4 regions of the Bradyrhizobium sp. USDA 4538 genome follow, and region 2 is predicted to be linked to each of the others. Evidence: predicted binding sites of a transcription regulator. Region 2 holds the regulator's gene; each other region holds the start of a gene.

Region 1 (5,541 bases), 3.8 Mb from region 2:
GTCGAGCTCGTTGTTTGAGCATGATCTCCGCGCAAACGCATGCCGCGTTTGTCGCGAGGGAAAACCGCTTCGCACTTTTCCGGATCATGCCCTAGCGCCGCACGATCGAGCCGGCGCGCCCGACCAGCCGCGCCAATTGCTTGAAGCGGCTGCCGACGCGGTCGGCGACCAGATCCACCATCCGGTGCTCGAACACCAGCATCAGCTTGCGGCCCTGGGTGCGGAAATGGGTTGCCGGCAGCACGCCGGTGCGCGCCGCCGTGATCAGATGCGCGACGCGAAATGCGGCGCCGAGCACGCGGGCGCGCTCGTCCATCGCCGGCGTCACCAGCGCGCGGATCTGCGGCGGCGGCTCGTTTTCCTCGCTGAGCCCGGCGTAGCGATAGAACACCGAGAGCGCGACGAAGGCGCGGCCCTGATGCGTGATCGAGCCGAAATTGCCGTTCATGATCAGGCTGAGGGTTTCCTCGCCGCGATGATCGGGATGCACCCGCCAGCCGATGTCGGAGAGCAGGCACGCGACGTGCCGCAGCCTGCGGTCTTCCTCGGTCTCGCGCAGCCTGACGACGCGCACCAGCCGGTCGGTCCACGCCGTCAGCTCCTGGGCGTGGCGGGCCGAGCGCGACAGCAATTCGTTGAGGTTCTGCGCGGCGCACAGCAGTCCGTCCTTGGCGCGTTCGGCCTGCGGCAGCATCTCGTAGAGCAGGCCCTCGCGTACGCCGAAGGTCGAGAACACGATGGTCTTCGGCTGGGCCACGCGGATGATGTATTCGAGCACGAGCGCGGCATAGGCCAATAGCGGCCGCCGCGCGTCGGCGACCGACTCGATATTGGCCAGCATGTTGGTGGCCGCCAGCCGTCGCAGCCGCTGCGCGAAGTCGAGTGCGTCGGCCGCCGGGATCGAATAGCCGTGCATCACCTTGAGCGGGTAGCCGCTCTGGATGATGTGAATGCGCGCCAGCGCACGCCAGGTGCCGCCGACCGCGTAGAAGGTACGGCCACGCCCGGTCTTGAGCTGGGCGACGCCGAGCAGCTCGTTCTTGACGATGCGCTCGGCGCGCTTGAGCGATTTGTTGGAGAGGTCCTGCAGCGCGAGGCTGCCGAGCGGCAACGTCACGCCGCTGCGCACGCGGCTGCCCTTGACATCGATTAGTTCAAGCGAGCCGCCGCCGAGATCGCCGACGATGCCGTTCGGATTGTGCACGCCCGAGACGACGCCGAGCGCGGACAGCTTCGCTTCACGCGGTCCGGTGAGGATCTCGATCTTGGCGCCGCAGATGCGCTCGGCCTTGGCGATGAAGTCCGGACCGTTCTTGGCGTCGCGGCAGGCCGCGGTTGCGATCGCGTAGACGCGGCCGACTTGCTGGATCTTGCACAGCGCGCGAAAACGGCGCAGCGCGGTGAGCGCCTTGTTGACGGCATCGGTTGCGAGCAGGCCGGTGCTCTGCACCTCGCGCCCGAGTCCGCACAGCGCCTTCTCGTTGAAGATGGTGATGAGGCTGCGCGCCATCGCCTCGTAGACCACGAGACGAACCGAGTTCGAGCCGATATCGATGACAGCGACGCTGGAAGCGCGCTTCCGCGGCCGCTTCACCGTAAGGCCCCCTTAAGACGATGGCTGCTGACGCTCGTTGCGACGCGTGAGACGGCGCGGTGAAGATTCCTTGAGAGACTTACCACGGCCGGACAGACTCGGATTTGTCATGAAGTAGTCATGCAGATTGAAGGGCTCTTCGCCTTTCGCGGCCTTCATACGCGTTGACGACCCATCCGGCAACAATTGCCAGCTTTGCTCGGTGTCCTTCAGGTTCGCGACCATGATCTGTTCGAGAACCTGCTGATGCACCGTGGGATTTTGCAGCGGACAGAGAACCTCGACGCGGCGGTCGAGGTTCCGCGGCATCATGTCGGCGGACGAGATATACACAGCAGCTTTTGTGCTCGGCAGGCCCTGACCCATGCCGAAGCAATAGATTCGGCCGTGTTCCAGGAACCGGCCGATCACCGATTTGACGCGGATGTTCTCCGACAGTCCCGGCAGCCCCGGCCGCAGGCAGCAGATGCCGCGCACCACGAGCTCGACCGAGACGCCGGCCTGCGAGGCCTCGTACAGCGCGTCGATGATATCGGGATCGACCAGCGCATTCATCTTCATCCAGACCGCGCCGGGCCGGCCGTGCTTGACGTGCGCGATCTCGCCATGGATGTGCTCGATGATCCGCTTGCGCAGCGTCAGCGGCGACACCGCCATCTTCTCGATGTCGCTCGGCTCGGCATAGCCGGTGATGTAGTTGAAGACCCGCGCGACGTCGCGGCCGATGATCGGATCCGAGGTGAAGTAGGAGAGGTCGGTGTAGATGCGCGCGGTGACCGGGTGATAGTTGCCGGTGCCGGTGTGCACATAGGTCGTGAGATTGCCGCCCTCGCGGCGCACCACCATCGACAGCTTGGCATGCGTCTTCAATTCGATGAAGCCGTAGACCACCTGCACGCCGGCGCGTTCGAGGTCGCGGGCCCAGCGGATGTTGGCTTCCTCGTCGAAGCGCGCCTTCAGCTCGATCAGCGCGGTCACCGACTTGCCGGCCTCGGCGGCTTCCGCCAGCGCGCGCACGATCGGCGAATTGTTCGAGGTGCGATAGAGCGTCTGCTTGATCGCGACCACGTCGGGATCGCGTGCCGCCTGCTGCAGGAACTGCACCACGACGTCGAAGGATTCGTAGGGGTGATGGACCACGAGGTCCTTCTGGCGGATGGCGGCGAAGATATCGCCGCCATGATCGCGCACCCGCTCGGGGTGGCGCGGCACATAGGGCGGGAATTCGAGGTCGGGGCGATTGAGGCGGGTGAGCTGCGACAGCTCGTTCATCGCCAGCACGCCGTCGACCAGGATCACTTCGTCGTCTGCGGCCGACAAGGCGTGCTGCACGAAGATGCGCAGCTCCTCTGGCATCGTGGCCTCGATCTCAAGCCGGATCACCGACCCGCGGCGTCGCCGCTTGAGCGCGGTCTCGAACAGGCGAACGAGGTCTTCGGCCTCTTCCTCGATTTCGAGTTCGGAGTCTCTGATGATGCGGAATGCGCCCTGGCCCTTGACCGTGTAGCCGGGGAACAGGCGGCCGATGAAGAGACCGGTGGCCTGCTCCAGCGTGATCAGCCGCGCCGGCGCGCCTTCCTTGGTGGAGGGGATGCGGATGAAGCGGTCGATCTTGCCGGGCATGCGGATCAGCGCGTTCATCGCCTTGCCGTCGGAGATCCGCGACAATTGCAGCGCCACCGTGAAGCCGAGATTCGGGATGAACGGGAAGGGATGCGCCGGGTCGATCGCCAGCGGCGTCAGCAGCGGGAAGATGCTGTGGAGGAAGTGATCCTCGATCCAGCTGCGCTCGGACTTGGTGACGTCGCGGCCGTCGACCAGCTGGATGCCGACCTTGGCCAGGATATCCCGCAGGTCGCTCCAGATCGCCTGCTGGTCGGAGGCGAGCTGCGAGACGGTCTTGTTGATCATCACGAGTTGATCGGCCGGCAGCAGGCCGTCCGGGCTGCGCTCGGTAATGCCCTCGCGGACCTGCGCCTTGATGCCGGCGACACGGACCATGAAGAACTCGTCGAGGTTATTCGCCGAAATCGACAGGAAGCGGACCCGCTCCAGCACGGGATGGCCGAGATTGACCGATTCCTCGAGCACCCGCCGGTTGAAGTGCAGCCAGGAGAGCTCCCGGTTGATGAAGCGTTCGGGGCTGGTCGCGATTGCGGGAATGGCGGGAAATTCCGCCTCTTTTTCTTTGATTTCAGTAGCTTGTGCCGAGTCCATAAAGTGCTGGTCCAATTCAGGGCAGGGGCCGGGGCGGTGTAGCCGAGAGCCGCAGAGACCATGTGATATTGCGATGACGTTTCGATGACATTGATGTTCCGCTCGCCTGCGCCGTCAAGCCGCGGGGATGGATCAGGCATCGCGCAACAGCTCCGCCGCCAGCGCCCGCGTGACCGGACGGCCGAGCCGGAGTGCCTCGGTATCCAGGAGCTCGACCGCTTGCCGGACGGCAACGTAGGAACGCTCGATCCGGTTGCTCAGATAGCTGACCAGCGGTTCGTCCACGCTCATCTGGCGGTCGGCGCAGAACTTGACGATCAGGCCGCGGAACAGCTGGTCGTCCGGCGGCAGCAGCGTCACGGTCGGCACCGCGCGGAGCCGCGACCGCAGGTCGCGCAATTCGATCTCGAACGCCGAGGGCGGAATGCGCGCCGTGATCAGCACGTAGGCATCGTCCTGGCGCGCCAGATTCATCAGATGAAACATCGCGCGCTCGTCGAAATCCGACGGTCTCAGATCCTCGACCACCAGCGCGCCGGTCGCAAGCGCGGTCGGCACCGTGTCGGCCGTCAGCGCATGCGCCGCGGTCGAGCGCGCGCCGGCGCTCTCGGCCCAGATCGCGGCGAGGTGGCTTTTGCCGGAGCCGCCAGGCCCGACCAGCAGCATGATTCGGTTCGGCCAGTCTGGCCAGCCGTCGATCAGCGCCAGCGCCGCCTCATTGGCTGGGCCCTCGAGGAAATCGTCGCGGGTCAGCTTCTCCTCGTGCGGCAGGGCCAAGGCCAATTGACGAGGTTGAACGCTACTGGCCACGCAGGTCTCCAAACCACTTCATTTTAGCCATGCGCAAACGCGTCGCGTTTGTCGCGGGAAAACCGGCTTCCACTTTTCCGGATCCCGCCTACCGAGCTTCGATGGTGCTCATGTGCCGCACCCACTCCACGAGATAGAGGGACACCGAACCCAAAGTAAAGATCGTGACCAGGCCCATCAGGATCAGGTCGTAAGGATGTGGCTGAAAGCCGAAGCCGAGCGAGGCCAGCACCAGCGCTGCGAACGCGACCTGCGCCACCGTGTTCAGCTTCGACACCATCAGCGGCTTCATCTCGACCGGCTTGTCGAACAACCATGACACAATCACGGCGGAGACGATCATGATGTCGCGTGACACCACGAGAATCACGATCCAGCGCGGCACCGCGCCCCAGATTCCGAGCGCGACATAGATCGACACCAGGAGCGCCTTGTCGGCGAGCGGATCGAGCAGGGCGCCGAGCTCGCTCGTCATGTTGAAGCGCTTGGCGAGGAAACCGTCGACCGCGTCCGAGACGCCGGCGATCACGAAGATCGCGAACGCAATCTCCATCTGGCTGGACACGATGGCCCAGACGATCACCGGCACCAGGATGATGCGGCCGAGGGTGATGATGTTCGGAATGCTCAACTTGGATCGCTTCCCGGCTAGAAGCCTGATTTTACTCGATATCCGGCTCTTTTGCGCAGCCGCCTTGTGTTATCTACATAGTATCGCGGCGGCAGCGCCGCGAGCCATTGCGCGGGGGCGGAATTCCTCGTAACCAGCCCCTGATCATCTGGAATTGGGCATGACCGAGCGCAAAAACGGGCTCACTTACGCGGATTCGGGTGTCGATATCGACGCCGGCAATCGACTGGTCGATCTGATCAAGCCGATGGTGCGGGCCACCGCGCGGCCTGGCGCGGACGCAGAGATC
Region 2 (5,541 bases):
GGTGATCAAGCGGATCGCTTATCGTGCCGCGCGATCGGGTCTGATCACCGGTGTGCTGCTGGCGACCGCCCGCGTCGCCGGCGAGACCGCGCCGCTGCTGTTCACCGCGCTGTCGAACCAGTTCTTCAGCCTGGATCTGACCAAGACGATGGCCAACCTGCCAGTGACCATCAACAACTTCGTGCAGAGCCCCTACGCCTACTGGAAAGAGCTGGCGTGGAGCGGCGCGCTGCTCATCACATTCACCGTGCTCGCGTTGAATATCGGCGCGCGTATCCTTGGTGCCGAAAGGGCCGCAAAATGACCGAGCTTTCCGTCTCCACGACTGCCGCAGGCCACATTCCCCAGGTTCCGCTGCCGGAAGCGCCGCCGAAAGTCACGGTGCGCAACCTCAACTTCTATTACGGCGAGCACCACGCGCTGAAGAACATCAACCTGACGCTCGGCACCAACCGCGTCACGGCGTTCATCGGCCCGTCCGGCTGCGGCAAGTCGACCCTGCTGCGCATCTTCAACCGGATGTACGACCTGTATCCGGGCCAGCGCGCGGTCGGCCAGCTGATGCTGGACCAGACCAACATTCTCGACCCCAAGCTCGACCTCAACTTGCTGCGCGCGCGGGTCGGCATGGTGTTCCAGAAGCCGACGCCGTTCCCGATGACGATCTACGAGAACATCGCCTTCGGCATCCGCCTCTACGAGAAGATCTCGAAGTCCGAGATGGACGACCGGGTCGAGAAGGCGCTGCGCGGCGGCGCGCTGTGGAACGAGGTCAAGGACAAGCTGAACGCCTCCGGCCTGTCGCTCTCCGGCGGCCAGCAGCAGCGCCTGTGCATCGCGCGCACCGTGGCGGTGCGCCCCGAGGTGATCCTGTTCGACGAGCCGTGCTCGGCGCTCGACCCGATCTCGACCGCCAAGGTCGAGGAACTGATCCAGGAGCTCTCCGAGGACTACACGATCGCGATCGTCACCCACAACATGCAGCAGGCGGCGCGCGTCTCCGACAAGACCGCCTTCATGTATCTCGGCGAGCTGATCGAGTTCGACGACACCAACAAGATCTTCACCTCACCGAGCGATCGGCGCACCCAGGACTACATCACCGGCCGGTTCGGTTGACCGGCGCATGATCCGGAAAAGTGGAAACCGGTTTTCCGATCAGGTCATGCTAAAATTCAGGACACGAAGCCATGATCCCCGGGATCATGGTTGAGGGAGACAAGCGATGGCTTCTGAACATACCGCCAAGGCATTCGACAGCGACCTGCAGGAGTTGACCCGCCTGGTCGCCGAGATGGGCGGCCTGGTCGAACGAATGATTACCGAGTCGGTCGACGCGCTGATCCGTCGCGACGTCGCGCTCGGCAAGCGCGTGGTCGCCGCCGACATCGAGATCGACAATCTGCAGCGCAACATCGAAGAGCGCGCGGTGCTGACGATCGCGCGCCGCCAGCCGATGGCGATCGACCTGCGTGAGATCGTCAGCGCGATGCGCGTCGCCACCGATCTCGAGCGGATCGGCGACCTCGCCAAGAACATGGGCAAGCGCGTCGCGGCGCTGGAGAGCGATTTCCAGCCGCTGAAGCTGATCCGCGGCCTCGAGCACATGACCGACCTCGTGCTGTCGCAGGTCAAGTCGGTGCTCGACGCCTATGCCGCGCACGACCTGCCGGCGGCGATGAACGTCTGGAAGGGCGACGAGGAGGTCGATGCGATCTGCACCTCGCTGTTCCGCGAACTGCTCACCTACATGATGGAAGATCCGCGCAACATCTCGTTCTGCATCCATCTGATGTTCTGCGCCAAGAACATCGAGCGGATCGGCGATCACGCCACCAATATCGCCGAGACCGTGTTCTACATGATCGAGGGCCAGCAGATCACCGACAAGCGCCCGAAGGGGGACATGACCACTTTTGCCACCACGGTGCCGGGCAACTGAGGCATGATCGGCAAGCACGGAACCGGCAAGAGCGAAACTGGATGATCCTCGCGACAAATCGTTTCCGCGGGGACTATGCTCAAGGAAGTAAGCGTTTCGGTTTGCGTCTGGGCAACGGATCACCACAGAGAAAGAACTTAGACCGATGAGCGCACGCATTCTGGTAGTCGAAGACGAGGAAGCGCTGACGACGCTGTTGCGCTACAATCTCGATGCGGAAGGCTACGATGTCGAGACGGTGGGGCGCGGCGACGATGCGGATACACGGCTGAAGGAGCGCGTTCCCGACCTCGTGGTGCTGGACTGGATGCTGCCGGGCCTGTCCGGCATCGAACTGTGCCGCCGCCTGCGGGCGCGGCCCGAGACCAAGCAGCTTCCGATCATCATGCTGACCGCGCGCGGCGAGGAAAGCGAGCGCGTGCGCGGGCTTGCCACCGGCGCGGACGATTACATCGTCAAGCCGTTCTCGGTGCCGGAGCTGCTGGCGCGGGTGAAGGGCCTCTTGCGCCGCGCCAGCCCGGAGCGGCTTGCGACCGTGCTGACCTATGGCGACATCGAGCTCGACCGCGAGAAGCGCCGCGTGGCGCGCTCGGGCCGTCCGATCGATCTCGGGCCGACCGAGTATCGCCTGCTCGAATTCTTCCTCGAGCATCCCGGCCGCGTGTTCAGCCGCGAGCAACTGCTCGACAGCGTCTGGGGCCGCGACATCTACATCGATGAGCGCACCGTCGACGTGCATATCGGCCGCCTGCGCAAGCTGCTCAATCCGGGCCGCGAGCAGGATCCGATCCGCACCGTGCGCGGCGCCGGCTACGCGCTCGACGACCGCTTTGCCAAGGCCGAGCCACAGCCGTAACGGCCATGCGGCATTCATAAACCGCAACACGGCGTCGTCCCGGCGCAAGCCCATAGGCGCTAAGATAGTTTGATCATAGTCTGATAGTGGCGCTTATGTCTGGGTGGCTCGCGTAGATGTCGCCGGAGAGCGTGACTGGCTCTGCAGAGTAGAGCGATTGCGGGCTGTGGAATGATCGCTTGCCGTAGCGAAGCTACGAGCTGGCGCAGCAGACGCCACGTCACTGGGTGGGTCAGGCGGCGTCGGCCAAGCGGGGAGAGTCTTCGAGTTCGTCGACGAGCGGCTCGAGCAATAGAATGATCAGCAGATGAGCGAGGATATGGGGTCTGGCGGACCGCTCGTCGGTTCCGGGAGGTCCCTTCAGGCCAATCAGGCTTTTCAGCCGCTTGAAGCCGAGCTCAATGCGCCATCGCAGCCGATAGAGGGCGAGGATATCTGCAGTCGTGAAGTCCTCTGGCCTGAGTGAGGTCACCAGGATCACCCAATCTGCGGCGTCAAGTGTTTGCCTGGAGAGCTGATGACCTCCCTTTTGTGCAGTCCGGCGCGCCTTGCGTCGCGCAGCCGCAGCAGCTTGCGCCGGCTTCTTCGCGGCAACCAGACGCACTGCGAGCGGCGGCGCACCTGACTTGCGCTTTATCCAAATCGGCCGATCGATCAGGCCACGCGCCGAGGCGTTGCGCAGTTCGGCAGTGAGGTCAACAAGATTACCTTCGGCATCGAGCCAGCGCGCGCTCTTCCAGCCGGCCCGGATCACGAAGTCCGCATCGGCATCGACGAGATGCGCCATGCGCTCCGGTTGCAGATAGGCGCGATCGGCAAGACGGATCTCACCGGCAACCGCCGGTATCCGATCCAGCGTCTCGCCCGCTCGCTGATCGGTCAGTTCGAAGTGACCAAAGCGCTCCTGCGGAAGATCGAACGCGCTATGGATACGCCACACTGCGTTCTTGTTCCTGCCGCTCGTCCCAGCCTTGGGGACCGTCGTGGCGTCAACAATACGGATCAGACGACCGCGGCTCGCCTTCGGCGCCGCGGCGGCAAGCGCCTGCTCGACCAAGATTGCCAGCCAATCTCCGCACTGACGTAAGCGATACAACAGAGCCACGTTGGAGATATCGACAAGCCCAACCGACGTGGCCCATGCCGCCGTCAACCGCAGCCCTTTCTCACCAAGGCAATAAGCCAAGATCAGGCGCAGCAAGTCGACCGCATTGCTGATCTCCCGCGGACGGACAAACGCCTTCGTCTTGCGCGCGCTAATGTTCAGAGCCTCGGCTCCGCCAAGTCGGGCGACAACGCGCGCCCAATCTTTGTTCACAAGCGATTCGTGTGCCATTCCATCTTGGAATCACAAGCGAATCCAAGGCGCAAATCCTATTTTAGCGCCTATGGGCGAAAGCCAGGACCCATACGCCGCGGCCAGTGCAATCGGCACGCGGCCAGACGGCTTTCTAACAACACGCATTAGTGGTTATGGGTCCCGGCTTTCGCCGGGACGACGCCGGTGATGTAATGGGCTACGCATCACACAAAAAAATCCCCGCTTTCGCGGGGATTTGTTTTTGAGGTCTTCCGTCGTTTTCCCGAGTGCTCACTTGATCTGCGGTTTCGCCGACGGCCGGCGGCGATCGGCGGCGGGCTGGTAGGCGACGCGCGAGTGATGCGCGCAATAGGGCAGGCCGGCGAGCGCCTTGCCGCCGCAGAAGAAGAATTCCGGGCTCGAGGGATCGCCGACCGGCCAATGACAGGTGGCCTCGTTGAGCTCCAGCAGCGAGAGCCGCTGGCTCATCGGCACCACATTGTCGTAGGAGATCGGATCGGGCTCCATCTCGACCTCGAAGGCGTGCGCCAGCGCGGTGTTGCCGCGAGAGACCGGACGCGCCACCCGCATCATGTGCTGGGCCGGGCGAGCCTTGCGCTGCCGCGGCGCGGCCGTGGAGGGTGCCTTGGCGCGGCCGGAGAGGCCGAGCCGATGCACTTTGCCGATCACGGCGTTTCGCGTCACATTGCCAAGTTCCGCCGCGATCTGGCTGGCCGACAGGCCGGACTCCCAGAGTTTCTTCAGCTGCTCGACGCGATCGTCGGACCAGGTCAATACAGTCATCGCATTCTTCCCTTCGCGTAGCGCCGGCCAATCATTGGAGCGGCGCTGCGAGCCAATCTGGACAAATATCCCTGCGGCCAGAATCCCTTAGCCCTCGCCGGGCACGGTGTTGCGCCCGAACGTTTACGCGAGACACAAAGGCTACTTAGAGGGTCCAGTACCGCCGCACGAGATGTCGTACCCGACAGGCCAAACGCTACAATATGGCGTGACTCTGGCGCAAGAGTCCGCGGCCGTGCGTCCACATGTTCCCACACAGTTAAGCATTGCCATGAGGCTTTTCCACCGCACCGGAATGCTCCAGATTGCGCTCGTTTCGCATTGCAGGAAGGCCACTTCGTGGCGATTGACACTTACCGACCGCAGCATAGAATGCCCGCCACGTGCCGCCCGCAAAGGCGGCCGTTTTGTTTTCCGAAGCTGGCCGTTGCTGCGCTGGCGTCAAGGCGCAGCGGCAATTGTCGGCTTAAAAACCGTCAGTGATCGCCATGACCAACGCTGCCACGTCGCATCTGCTCCCCGTCTTCGCCAGGGTCGATCTCGGCTTCGAGCGCGGCGAGGGCGCCTGGCTGATCGCAACCAACGGCGACCGCTATCTCGATTTCACCTCGGGCGTCGCGGTCAACGCGCTCGGGCACG
Region 3 (5,541 bases), 2.4 Mb from region 2:
ACCCCGAGGGCGACGATCCAGCCCCACTTGGCGCGGAGGTTGGAAAGCCCGGATCCGAGGCTGTGAGGAGGTGTGGCGGGTGAGCTGGACGCAGTGGACATCGTATCGCTCCCGAATACTTGATGAAACCATGCTACCATAGGTCAAGGCACGGACAAGGGCGGGTGCGCAGCTGGCACGAAATGCATGCTGGCACCAAAGGCGCCGCGACACGTTGATTCAATTCGTCCGGCGTGTTGCCGCGCAGCATTCGTCGGTTTTGACGATGGCCGGCCCGCATCGGACGATGGACTGTCCGAACCGCAGCGCAAGCGGTCCGGATCGCGCATCCACAGAGGAGGTCGACATGCCCGCCACGCACGACAAGGATCACGTCTACAAAATCCTGGAACTGGTCGGATCATCGGACAAGAGCATCGAGGCGGCGATCGAGAACGCCGTGAGCCGCGCGTCAAAGACGATCCGGGAAATGAAGTGGTTCGAGGTGGTGCAGACGCGGGGCCATATCGAGGACGGCAAGATCCGGCACTATCAGGTGGCGCTGCGGGTCGGCTTTACGCTGGAGTAGGGCGTTCAGGTCGCTTGCGCCTTGCAGCCTGCAGGATTACTCGGGACCCATGGGTGCGATCGGCATCCGGCTTTCCCTGCGCCCTCTGTCATCAGAGCGGCGAAACGAAATGCAAAACTCGCGCTGCAGAGGCCGCGAGAATGCCGGTGTATGACTCACCGGCCGCGCAACACATTCGCTGTCGTCCCGGCGAAGGCCGGGACCCATAACCACCGAAGGTGATTATTGCGCGACGCTGGGGCCACAGCCTTCCTTGCCAATCCAATCCTGTGGTTATGGGTCCCGGCCTTCGCCGGGACGACGAATGGAAAGTGTCGTGCCCATCACCGTCGCGACAGCGGCGCGGGGGGCGGCGGGGCGGTGGCGCCGGCGGCGAGCGAGCGCTGCACCATCATGGTGTCGGACCAGCGGCCATAGCGATAGGCGACACCGGGCAAATGCCCGACGCGGGCGAAGCCGAAGCGGTCGTGCAGCGCGAGCGAGGCGGCGTTGTCGCTGTCGATGTAGCCGATCATCTGGCGGAAGCCGGCGGCGGCGCAGGTGTCGATTAACTCCTGCAGCAGCCGGCCGCCAACGCGCTGGCCGGTGAAGCGGTGATGCACATAGATCGAATGCTTCACCGTGTAGCGGTAGGCCGGACGCTTGCGAAACAGCACGACATAGGCATAGCCGACCACCTCGCTGTCGCAGATCGCGACGAGGTGGGGCAGGCGGGTGTTGCGCAGATTCTTGCGGCGGTCGCGCAGATCGTCGGGCTCCGGCGTGCCGCTGTCGTCGACGCTTTCCTCGACGCCGCGGCGGATGTGGTGGCGGTAGATCGACAGCATGGCGTCGACGTCGCTGTCGCGGGACGGGCGGACGGTGATCTTGTGATCATTCTCCATTGTGTTGCGTCCGTTCGCCTATTCGGACACGACATAGGTGTAGAAGCGGACGCGGCCGGAGTCGTCGATCTCCTTGTAGATGCCCTGGACCTCGACCTCGAAGCCGGGGAACGCATTGAAGCTCGCTTCGAACACCTTCAGATAATCGATCATCGGCTTGCTGCGTTCCGACAGCCGCTCGCCGGGCACGATGGTGGCGATGCCGGGCGGGTAGACCACGAACGGCGTCGCGGCGATACGGCCGAAGATCTGGTCGATCGGCAGATAGTCGACATCGTTGCGCACCAGATAGCGCGAGGCCTCGCGCGGCGACATCGCGATCTCGGGCAGGTGCTCGGGCATGAACTGTCTGGCCTGCAGCGCGCTGACGCCGGCATCGCGAAAGAAGCGGTGCATGTCGCCGCAGAGGTCGCGCAGCCGCACCCCGGCATAGCGGCCCGGACGGCGGCGGTAGAATTCCGGGATGACGTCCTCGAGCAGCGCGTTGTCGTCGTGCAGCTTCTTGAAGGCGACGAGCCCGGAGACCAGCGTGCCGGCCTTGCTGGCCTCGACGCCGGGCGTCAGCAGGAACAGCAGGGAATTGAGGTCGTTCTTTTCGGCGACGATGCGGTTCTCCCGCAAATATTGCGCCACCACCGGTGCGGGGATGCCGTGATCGGCATAGGCGCCGGTGGCGTGATCGAAGCCCGGCGTCAGCAATGTGAGCTTGTTCGGATCGGTCATGGCAAAGCCGGCCGTCAGCTCGGGGAAGCCGTGCCAGGTCTCGCCGGGATTGAGCTGCCAGTAGGACGGGTTGGTCGCGAGCTGGTCGGTCGAGATCGTCTCCCAGGCGACATTGTGCACGCCGTTCTCGCGCGCGACGTCGGGGATCATGACGCGATCCGGCACGAACGGCTCGAAGAACCAGCGCCGCTCGGGGCGCGTCTCCTTCTCCTCGAACTCGCGCTTCACGGCGCGGATTTTCTTGCGCAGCTCGATGCCGAGCCGGATCGTGTCGTCCCACAAGACTTCGCCGGAGCGGCCCTTCATCATCTGCGCGCCGACATCGAGCGAGGCGAAGATCGGATAGAATGGCGAGGTCGAGGCGTGCTGCATGAAGCTCTCGTTGAAGCGGCGGTGCTCGACCCGGCGCTTCTGGCCCTTGATGTGGCGGTCGCGGATGTGGATCTGCGAGGCCTGCGAGAAGCTCGCGAGCTGCTTGTGGGTCGATTGGGTCGCAATGATGCCGGGGGCCTCGGGGCCGAGATCGGACAGCCCCATCGCGAAGCGGCCGGCATAGATCGGGTGGAATTTCATGAAGCCGGCCCAGGCCTCGTCGAACAGGATGTAGTCGCAGAGATGGCCGATCCGCTTGAGGATCATCTCGGCCGAGTGGATGGTGCCGTCATAGGTGCACTGCTCGACCACGGCGACGCGGAACGGACGCTCCTTCTTCCAGGCGTTCTCGTCCTTGACCAGCGGGTGCTTGCGGATGTGGTCGCGCAGCGTGCCCTCGTCGAGCAGGTCCCAGCGCATCGGCCCGATCAGGCCCCAGGCGTTGCGCACCGTCGGCACGTAGACCGGGATGCCGCCGCCGATCAGCAGCGCGCCGTGATGCGCGGCCTTGTGATTGTTGCGGTCGAACAGCACGAGGTCGCCGTCGGTGACCAGCGAGCCGAGCGCGACCTTGTTGGAGGTCGAGGTGCCGTTGAGCACGAAATAGGTTTTCTCGGCGCCGAAGATCCGCGCCGCCTCCTTCTGCGCCCGCAGCGCCGGCCCCTCATGGGTGAGGAGGTCGCCGAGGTCGAGCACGGAATTGTCGAGGTCGTCGCGGAACACGGCTTCGCCAAGGTGTTCGACGAACACCCGTCCGATTGGGCTGCGGCTGTAGAACACGCCGCCATTATGGCCCGGGCAGGTCCAGAGCTGGTTACCTTCCTCGGCATAGTCGACCAGCGCGCCGAAGAATGGCGTCTTCAAATTCTCGGCATATTGCTTCAGCCTGGAGATCAGGTTCTTGGCGATGAAGGGCGGGGTTTCCTCGGACAGGAACACGTAGCCGTCGATGAAGTCGAGCACCTCGACCGGCAGGTCCTCGAACCGCTTGCGCCGGATCAACAGGATGATCGGGAAGTCGAGGCCGCGCCGGCGCATCAGGTTGATCAGCGCCGCAGTCTTGCCCTCAAGGCCCTTCTTGCCCCAATCGACCACCATGCAGCCGATCGCGGCATCGGTCTGCACCGCGATCTCGGCATCTTCCAGCTTGCGGGCGCGAACCACCTCGAAGCCGGAGCGCTCGATCTCGGCGATGATCTGGTTGAAGCGGATGCCCTCGAGGTCGTCGGCCTCGAACACCGGCGCAGCGAACAGGAAGTTGAAGCGTTTGAAATAGTCCATGCGTGTCCCCGAACTGGTCCGGCGCTGACGTGTCGGCACAATTCATGACGGGCAGATGACAATGGAGCGGATGGAGGATCGAATACGTTGTTGGGGACGCAATCCCTCACTGCACGGCGTCAGCCCGTGGGTATTCGAGCTGCATGGCGACGAAGTCCGCCGTATCACGGCCATAGCGTGTTTCGATCCCGGCAAGCGCCCGGTCGAGCGCCTGCGCGGGCGGCGCGGTGCCGACCGCGGGCAGCAGACGATCTGCGGACCAATCCGGCGCCACGACTTGCGGATAAATACGCAGGCCGTTGCGGGTCGTCACCGCGTCGCCGGTCGCGGCGAACGTCACGGCATGCGAGCGGTAGGTGCGCGACCAGCTGTCGGCGACCAGCGCCAGCGAGACCTCGTCGACGCCGGGAGCCAGCGCGAGGCCGAGCTGTTCCCGGTTCCAGAACGCCAGCGTGTTCCGGATGGCGGTCAGCGCGAAGGGACGCGTGAACTTGAAGGCGTTGCTGTCATGCCGCGCGTCCCAGCCGGGCAGGCCGATCTCGCGCGCGACGGCCTCAGCCCTGGTACGGCCGGCGATCGCCTCGATCAGGGTCAGCGACATCGGCATCGAGGCCGAAATCCCGGTCGTCGTCGCGACGCCGCGATCGACCACGATGCGGCGGTCGGCGACGTATTGGATGGCGGGATGTTTGCTGCGCCAGTTCTTCAGGTAGAACCAGTGCGTGGTGGCGCGCCTGCCGTCGAGCAGGCCGGTCGAGGCGAGCACCTTGGCGCCGGCGCAGACGGCGACGATCACAGCGCCTTTCTCCGCCTGCTGCCGGATCCATTGCATGACCGCCGGATCGTCGTCGCGGCTCATCGCCGGCACGATGACGTAGTCGGCGCCGTCCGGATGTGCGGCGTCGAATGCGGCGATGGTCGCATCAGGCTCGACCTTCAGCACCGGGAATAGCGCGACCGGACCGGGTCCCGTCGCCAGCGTGACGACATCGGCAACATCGGCGCGCTTGAGGATGCCGTAGGGCATCAGATAGTCGGTGGTCTCGGTCATGTCGTTGATGCCGAGCATCGCGATCTGGGGGCGCGACCGCTTCGGCGGCTTCAGCGCCGCGAGCGTTGCATCCTGCTCGGCCTTGGCGATCGGAGGCGGAACCCGGAACGCGGATGCGGCGGGCAGGGTGAAGAGCCAGATGCCGCCGATGATTGGAACCAGCGCGGCAACGGCGATGCCGCTCCACGCGAGAAGCCGCCAGGTCATGATGATCGATCTCAACGTATCCGCGTGCGTCGCCCGGCACGCAAGCTACTCGCCGGCCACGTCGACCAAAACGGCGAAATTCCCGCAAAAACGGACACGCGAACAATGCGGCTCACAGGCATAGCCCGGACGAGCGACAGCGACATCCGGGGCCGGTCCTTCCCCGCATGTCGCTCCGCTCATGCGGGCTACGCGACGCGCTCAGTAGACGAGGTTCGTACCCGGCGGCTTTTCCAGTGCCGCCGCCAGCGTCCGATACTCTTCGCATTCGGTGCCACAGATCTCGGCGATCCGCTGCAGATGATACTGCGCCTGGTCGCGGTTTCCCTGTTCGATCTGCCACAGGCCGTAGTAATTCCACGTCAGGACGTGGTTCGGATCGGCCTTGAGCGCACGTTCGTACCAGACCTGCGATTGCTTGTAGTCGCCGAGCTTGCGATAGGAGTAGCCGATCA
Region 4 (5,541 bases), 2.1 Mb from region 2:
CTGCAGGACATCGATCAGCAGGCGTCCCTGCAGCGGTATGCGACTGCGCCCCATCATCTCGCTGTAGCGCTCGTTGAACAGCATGATGCGGCCGTCGGCATCGAACATGCACAGCCCCTGCGACATGTTCTCGAGCGCGGTATCGAGCACCACCTTCTGCTTGTGAAGTTCGGTCTTGGCGCGACGGTCGAGGATCGAGGCGATCAGCGAGAGGCCGAGGATCGCGAAGGCCGCAACGGCGGTCATGAACGAGAGCACGCGCGGCGAGACCGTAAGTCCGCCGGAAACGATGGTCGGATCCGGGACGAGCGTCACCGCGCCCATCGCGGTGAAATGATGCGAGACGATCGCGACGGTCAGAAGACCGGTCGCGGCGGCGGTGGTGCCGAAACGTTCGCCACGGGTGGCAACGACGAGCGCGAGCGCGCCGAACAGGCTTCCGAACGCGATCGACGAGGCGACGATGCCGGGCGACCAGACGATGCGCGCGGGCAGCTCCAGCCCGAGCATGCCGGTGTAATGCATCGCCGCGACACCGGCGCCGACGATCGCGCCACCGGCCGCAACCGTCTGCCAGCGTCCATCGAGCGTGGCGACGGCCAATCCGACCGCCAGGATCGCAACCGCGAGCACCAGCGACAGCAGCGTGATGGGAATGTTGTACCCGGCCTCGATGCCGGGATCGTACGCCAGCATGGCAACGAAATGGGTGGCCCAGATACCGCAACCGCCGACCGCCGCATCGAGGCCGATCCAGATCTCGCGGGCCCGCCCCTGCGCAGCGCGGGCACGGTGAAACAGGCTGATCGCGACGGCGCTGGCGAGCAGGCAGATCACCCCGCCGAGGACGACCAACCGCCAGTCATGTTCCAAAGTGAGACAGGTCAGAACGCGATACATATAGGCCCCCTTTATGGACCTATAAGAACAGACGCATTCGTGTAGGAACGGTAACCGCACCGCAGCAAGGTTCCACGCATGGTGAAGAAGCCTTGAATGCAGGCGATCGGGTCAGGGCAACGCGGAGATGCCTCGCTGCGGTTCGTCTCAGCGCCGAGCCTCTGACCATGCGCCGATCCAGATCAGCGCAGCGGCCGCCAGCAACACGCCGGCGGAGATGACGAGGGCCGCATGCAGGCCGGTGATGAAGGCCGCGGACCGGCTGACCATCGAGCCGAACAGCGCGACACCGAGCACGCTGCCGGTCTGCCGGGTCGCGTTCAACACCCCGGCCGCGATGCCGGCATGCTGCGGCCCGGCACTGCCGAGCAGCGCCGATGTCAGGGGCGGCACCAGCAGGCCGAGGCCGCCGCTCATGGCCAGCAATTGCAGGCAGATCGCGAGGTAGCTGGTGCCGGGGCCGATGAACAGCATCGCAAGACATCCGGTGGCGGAGAGAGCGGCGCCGAGCGCGATTGTCGCCGGCGCGCCGATCCGCTCCGCGACATGCGGTGCGATCAGGTTGGCGGGCAGCACGGCGCCGAGCATCGGCACGAACGCGAGGCCAGTGGCGAACGCCGACAGCCCGTTGACCTGCTGGAAGTAGAGGCTGAGCACGAAGATCAGGCCGTAGAACGCGACATTGACCAGGAGGCCGACCAGCGAGGTCAGGGCAAACATCCGGTGGCGGAACAGCGAGAGCGGCAGCATCGGCTGCGGCGCGCGCGCCTCACGCCAGACGAACAGCACGGAGAAGACGGCGGCGAGAGCGAAGCCCGCGATCACGAACGGGTTGCCCCAGCCGAGCGCGCCGCCTTCGATCAGCGCGCCGGCCAACGTGCCGAGCGCGGCGATCGCCGCGACCTGCCCCGGCAGATCGAGCCGGTGTTGCTGATGACGCGTGGTTTCGCTGGCAAAGCGCCAGGCGAGCCACAAGCCGGCGAGGCCGATCGGCAGGTTGACCAGAAAGATCGCGCGCCAGCCGACCAGCGCGATCAGTCCGCCGCCGACGAACGGGCCGGCGGTCAGCGCAAGGCTCGCGCCCGCGGCCCAGACACCGACCGCCCGTCCCCGCGCCTTCTCGTCTTCATAGGCATGGCGGAGCAGCGCCAGCGAGTTCGGCACCAGGATGGCCGCGGCCAGCCCCTGCACGCAGCGCGCGGCGATCAGCGTCGCCGCATCAGGCGCGACCGCGCAGGCAACCGATGCCGCGGTGAGGATCGCAAACCCGGCCATGAAGATGCGCTTGGCGCCGATCCGGTCGCCGAGCGCGCCCGCGGTCAGGATGAAGGCCGCAAAGGCAATCGTGTAGGCGCTGACCACCCATTGCAGTTCGGCAACGCCGCCGCCGAGCGAGGCGCCGATCGCGTTGAGCGCCGTGTTGACGATGGTGACGTCGAGCTGCACGACGCCATAGCCGAGACTCATCGCGGCGAGCGTCAACGTCGCCGCGAGCCCGCTCGTTTGCTGATGCAACGTTGCGCGGCGGTCCGGCATGTGCCGGACGTTCAGGGATGTCTGTTGCATGGTCTTGTCCTTGCTCTCGGCAACCAATGCGAGAGATAGGCCTTCGTTTCGCCGCAACACTTCGCCACGGATCGAAGTGTGAAATCTCGTACCCGGCCGATCTGTCCGACGGCGGCCCGCTTGCGCGGCGTTTTGCCTCAATAGACCTACGGACCGCCCTCGCGCGGCTCACCGGCCCGAGCGCAGGGCGCATCATGCGCATGCGCGCGTCGACTTCACACTTTGGTAAACGTCACAGCCGGCTCAGCCGTCCCCATGCTGACGCATATCGTCCATTCGCCTCGCGCCAGCTAACCCGCATCGACGCCGGGACGGCCGCAAAATCGGCAAAAAAGCCGGCGAAACCGCCTGAAACGGCGGTACATGCAGTGGCCCCATCGCGGTCCTGCGACTCACATTCCGCAGAGCGAGAACATATGTAGCCAATATGACAATGACGCTGGACGAGGGCCGAAGGTTGGCTTGTCAAGGGCTGCACAACGCATCGGTTTTGCCTTATGGGTCATCGCGTACGGTGCGTTTGCCCGTCACCCGTCGCCGTCCGTGATCGGGTCCCACTGAAATTTGCCGCCCCGCCGGGAGGATGAATGCTTCGGCTGCTGACCACGCTCGGGCGTGGTTTCAAGGAAAAGATCGGCTGGAAACGGCTCGGGATCGCCGCGAGTGTGTTGATCATCGCGTTCGCGATCACGTCGCTTGTTCACACTCTGAAGGGCGTCGATACCGGCATCATTCTCACCGCGCTCACCAACATCGCGCCGCACCGGATCGCGCTGGCGGCGCTCTGCGTGGTCGGGGCGTTCTGCACGCTGACCTTCTACGACTTCTTCGCGCTGCGCACGATCGGCAAGATCCATGTCCCCTACCGCATCGCAGCGCTGTCGAGCTTCACGAGCTACACGATCGGCCACAATATCGGCGCCACGGTTTTCACCGGCGGCGCGATCCGCTTCCGGATCTATTCCGATTATGGCCTCTCCGCGATCGACGTCGCCAAGATCTGCTTTCTGTCGGGCCTGACCTTCTGGCTCGGCAATTTGTTCGTGCTCGGCTTCGGCATGGCCTGGCACCCGGCGGCGGCGTCGGCGATGGACCTGCTGCCGCCGGCGATGAACCGGCTGATCGCGCTCGGCTGTCTTGCCGGCATCGGCGCCTATTTCGTCTGGCTCCTGACCGGCGAGAAGCGCCGCGAGCTCGGCCAGAACGGCTGGAAGGTGGTGCTGCCCTCGGCCAAGCTGACGCTGTTGCAGATCCTGATCGGAGTGGTCGATCTCGGTTTCTGCGCGCTCGCAATGTACCTGCTGATGCCGACCGAGCCGCATATCGACTTCGTCTCGCTGGCGGTCGTGTTCATCCTGGCGACGCTGCTCGGCTTCGCCAGCCACGCCCCCGGCTCGATCGGCGTGTTCGACGCCGCGATGCTGGTGGCGCTGCCGGAGTTCAGCAAGGAACAATTGCTGGCGACGCTGGTCGTGTTCCGCATCCTCTACTTCCTGATCCCGTTCGGGATTTCGATCTCGATCATGGGCATGCGCGAGCTCTGGCTCAACGTGGTGCAGCCCTGGCAAGAGCGGAAACGACTAAGCCAAGCCTGCACGGCTTCGGCGACCGTGCGGCAACCGATCGAAAGCCGGCAGCAGCGGGTCAGGCAGCTGAAACGGTAACGGACAACGTTATCGGCCCCCTGTGCGGGCCCCTCGACCCCGGATTTTCGATCCTCGCGGCCGCTTCTCTTATTTTCGCCGTACCGCTCGCGTCAAACCGCGCCATGATTGGCTTTTTGGTTCGATTTTCGTTACGGGTGACGGTCTGCAGCGTGCTGCTCGGCAGCGCGCTGGCCGCGGTCTTCGCATCGGCCGCGGAGGCGCAGGACAACCAGCTGCAGATTTCCTGGGAGGTCCGCAACCGCTTCCGCCTGTTCCGAGAGGAACGCGACTTCCGCCTGCATGTCGAAAGCGGGCTTGGCCGCAGCGTGCTGGCCTCGGAACAGACGCTGGAACTGCAAAGCGACGGCCGCGGCTGGGCGCGCAACACCGTGAACCGGCTCTGCATCGACCTGCAGGGCCGCGTCAGCGAGCCCTGCACGCGCGACAACGTCAAGGAAAGCTATCTGACGCCGATCGATCATCCGATCGTCGTACGGCTCACCGGGCCGGTTCCGGTCGGCGCGACCTGCGCCTGGTCGTTCGACGACGGCGATGGGCCGCAATCCTCGACATTCGATTGCGCCGAGCCGATCAACCTGCGCGTCCGCTACGGCCGCACCACGGTCGCGACCGTCGACGTCGCAAGCGGCTCGGACGCCAACCAGCGCGTAACGACGCCGATCGAGGTGCGCGACTTGCTGATCGCGGGCCTCGGCGACAGCATCGCATCCGGCGAGGGCAATCCCGACCGCGCGATTGCGCTCTCCGACGAGGGGTTCTGCTTCCGCTCCTATCTCGGCGGAGCGCAATATTACCGGCCGAGCCGCGCCGGCTACAAAGGCGGCCGCGCCTGCGAAGCACCGGATACCCTGACCAACTGGCAGCGCCAGAGCGCGCTGTGGCTCAACTCGGCGTGTCACCGGTCGCTGTACAGCTACCAGACCCGCACGGCGCTCGCGCTCGCCGTGCAATATCCGCACATCGCGGTGACCTATCTGCCGCTGGCCTGCACCGGGGCCACCATCGCCGACGGCCTGCTCGGCTCGCAGCAGGCGCGGGAATGCCTGCCGACGAAGACAGCCAACACCTGCTCGGGCACCGTCAACGGCCAGATCGCGGAGCTGCGCACGGCACTCGCCGCCGCCAAGCGCCGTCAGCCCGACCGCACCCTCGACCTCGTGCTGCTGTCGATCGGCGCCAACGACATCTACTTCTCCGGCCTCGTCGCCAACGTGATCGTCGACACGCCGACCGAGCGCACGCTGTTCAGCCGCGGCGGCTCGATGGCCAGCGTCGACGATGCCCGTTCGGCGCTGGCGCGCGACCTGCCGGCCGATTTTGCCAAGCTGCGCGACGCGCTGAAGCCGCTGGTCGGAGGCGATCTCTCGCACGTGATCTACACGGCCTATGCCAATCCGGCGCTGGCCAA

The links. Region 2 encodes PhoB, which activates phosphate uptake and scavenging genes when phosphate is short. Its sites were predicted from a motif close to TGTCATNNANCTGTCAT; they were not measured.
Region 1: a site for PhoB is predicted at 3,885-3,901, ahead of J2R78_RS38615 (RNA degradosome polyphosphate kinase). Genes of this name have one in related genera too.
Region 3: a site for PhoB is predicted at 3,873-3,889, ahead of J2R78_RS31690 (Orn/Lys/Arg decarboxylase N-terminal domain-containing protein). Genes of this name have one in related genera too.
Region 4: a site for PhoB is predicted at 2,883-2,899, ahead of J2R78_RS29945 (YbhN family protein). Genes of this name have one in related genera too.

Annotation. Positions count from the first base shown of each region.
Region 1 is NZ_JALJZE010000001.1:8,363,363-8,368,903, reverse strand. Features, by position in the region: gene ppx (exopolyphosphatase) at 92-1,594, opposite strand; gene J2R78_RS38615 (RNA degradosome polyphosphate kinase) at 1,607-3,811, opposite strand; gene J2R78_RS38610 (DnaA ATPase domain-containing protein) at 3,944-4,621, opposite strand; gene J2R78_RS38605 (CDP-alcohol phosphatidyltransferase family protein) at 4,710-5,252, opposite strand; gene purM (phosphoribosylformylglycinamidine cyclo-ligase) at 5,413-5,541, shown strand, end outside.
Region 2 is NZ_JALJZE010000001.1:4,526,981-4,532,521, forward strand. Features, by position in the region: gene pstA (phosphate ABC transporter permease PstA) at 1-304, shown strand, start outside; gene pstB (phosphate ABC transporter ATP-binding protein PstB) at 301-1,119, shown strand; gene phoU (phosphate signaling complex protein PhoU) at 1,226-1,942, shown strand; gene phoB (phosphate regulon transcriptional regulator PhoB) at 2,088-2,798, shown strand; gene J2R78_RS20390 (IS4 family transposase) at 3,031-4,116, opposite strand; gene J2R78_RS20395 (GcrA family cell cycle regulator) at 4,390-4,902, opposite strand; gene J2R78_RS20400 (aspartate aminotransferase family protein) at 5,391-5,541, shown strand, end outside.
Region 3 is NZ_JALJZE010000001.1:6,950,307-6,955,847, forward strand. Features, by position in the region: gene J2R78_RS31675 (HdeD family acid-resistance protein) at 1-101, opposite strand, end outside; gene J2R78_RS31680 (dodecin) at 347-568, shown strand; gene J2R78_RS31685 (GNAT family N-acetyltransferase) at 892-1,452, opposite strand; gene J2R78_RS31690 (Orn/Lys/Arg decarboxylase N-terminal domain-containing protein) at 1,471-3,828, opposite strand; gene J2R78_RS31695 (DJ-1/PfpI family protein) at 3,935-5,086, opposite strand; gene J2R78_RS31700 (tetratricopeptide repeat protein) at 5,288-5,541, opposite strand, start outside.
Region 4 is NZ_JALJZE010000001.1:6,603,734-6,609,274, reverse strand. Features, by position in the region: gene J2R78_RS29955 (EAL domain-containing protein) at 1-900, opposite strand, end outside; gene J2R78_RS29950 (MFS transporter) at 1,048-2,436, opposite strand; gene J2R78_RS29945 (YbhN family protein) at 3,054-4,130, shown strand; gene J2R78_RS29940 (hypothetical protein) at 4,235-5,541, shown strand, end outside.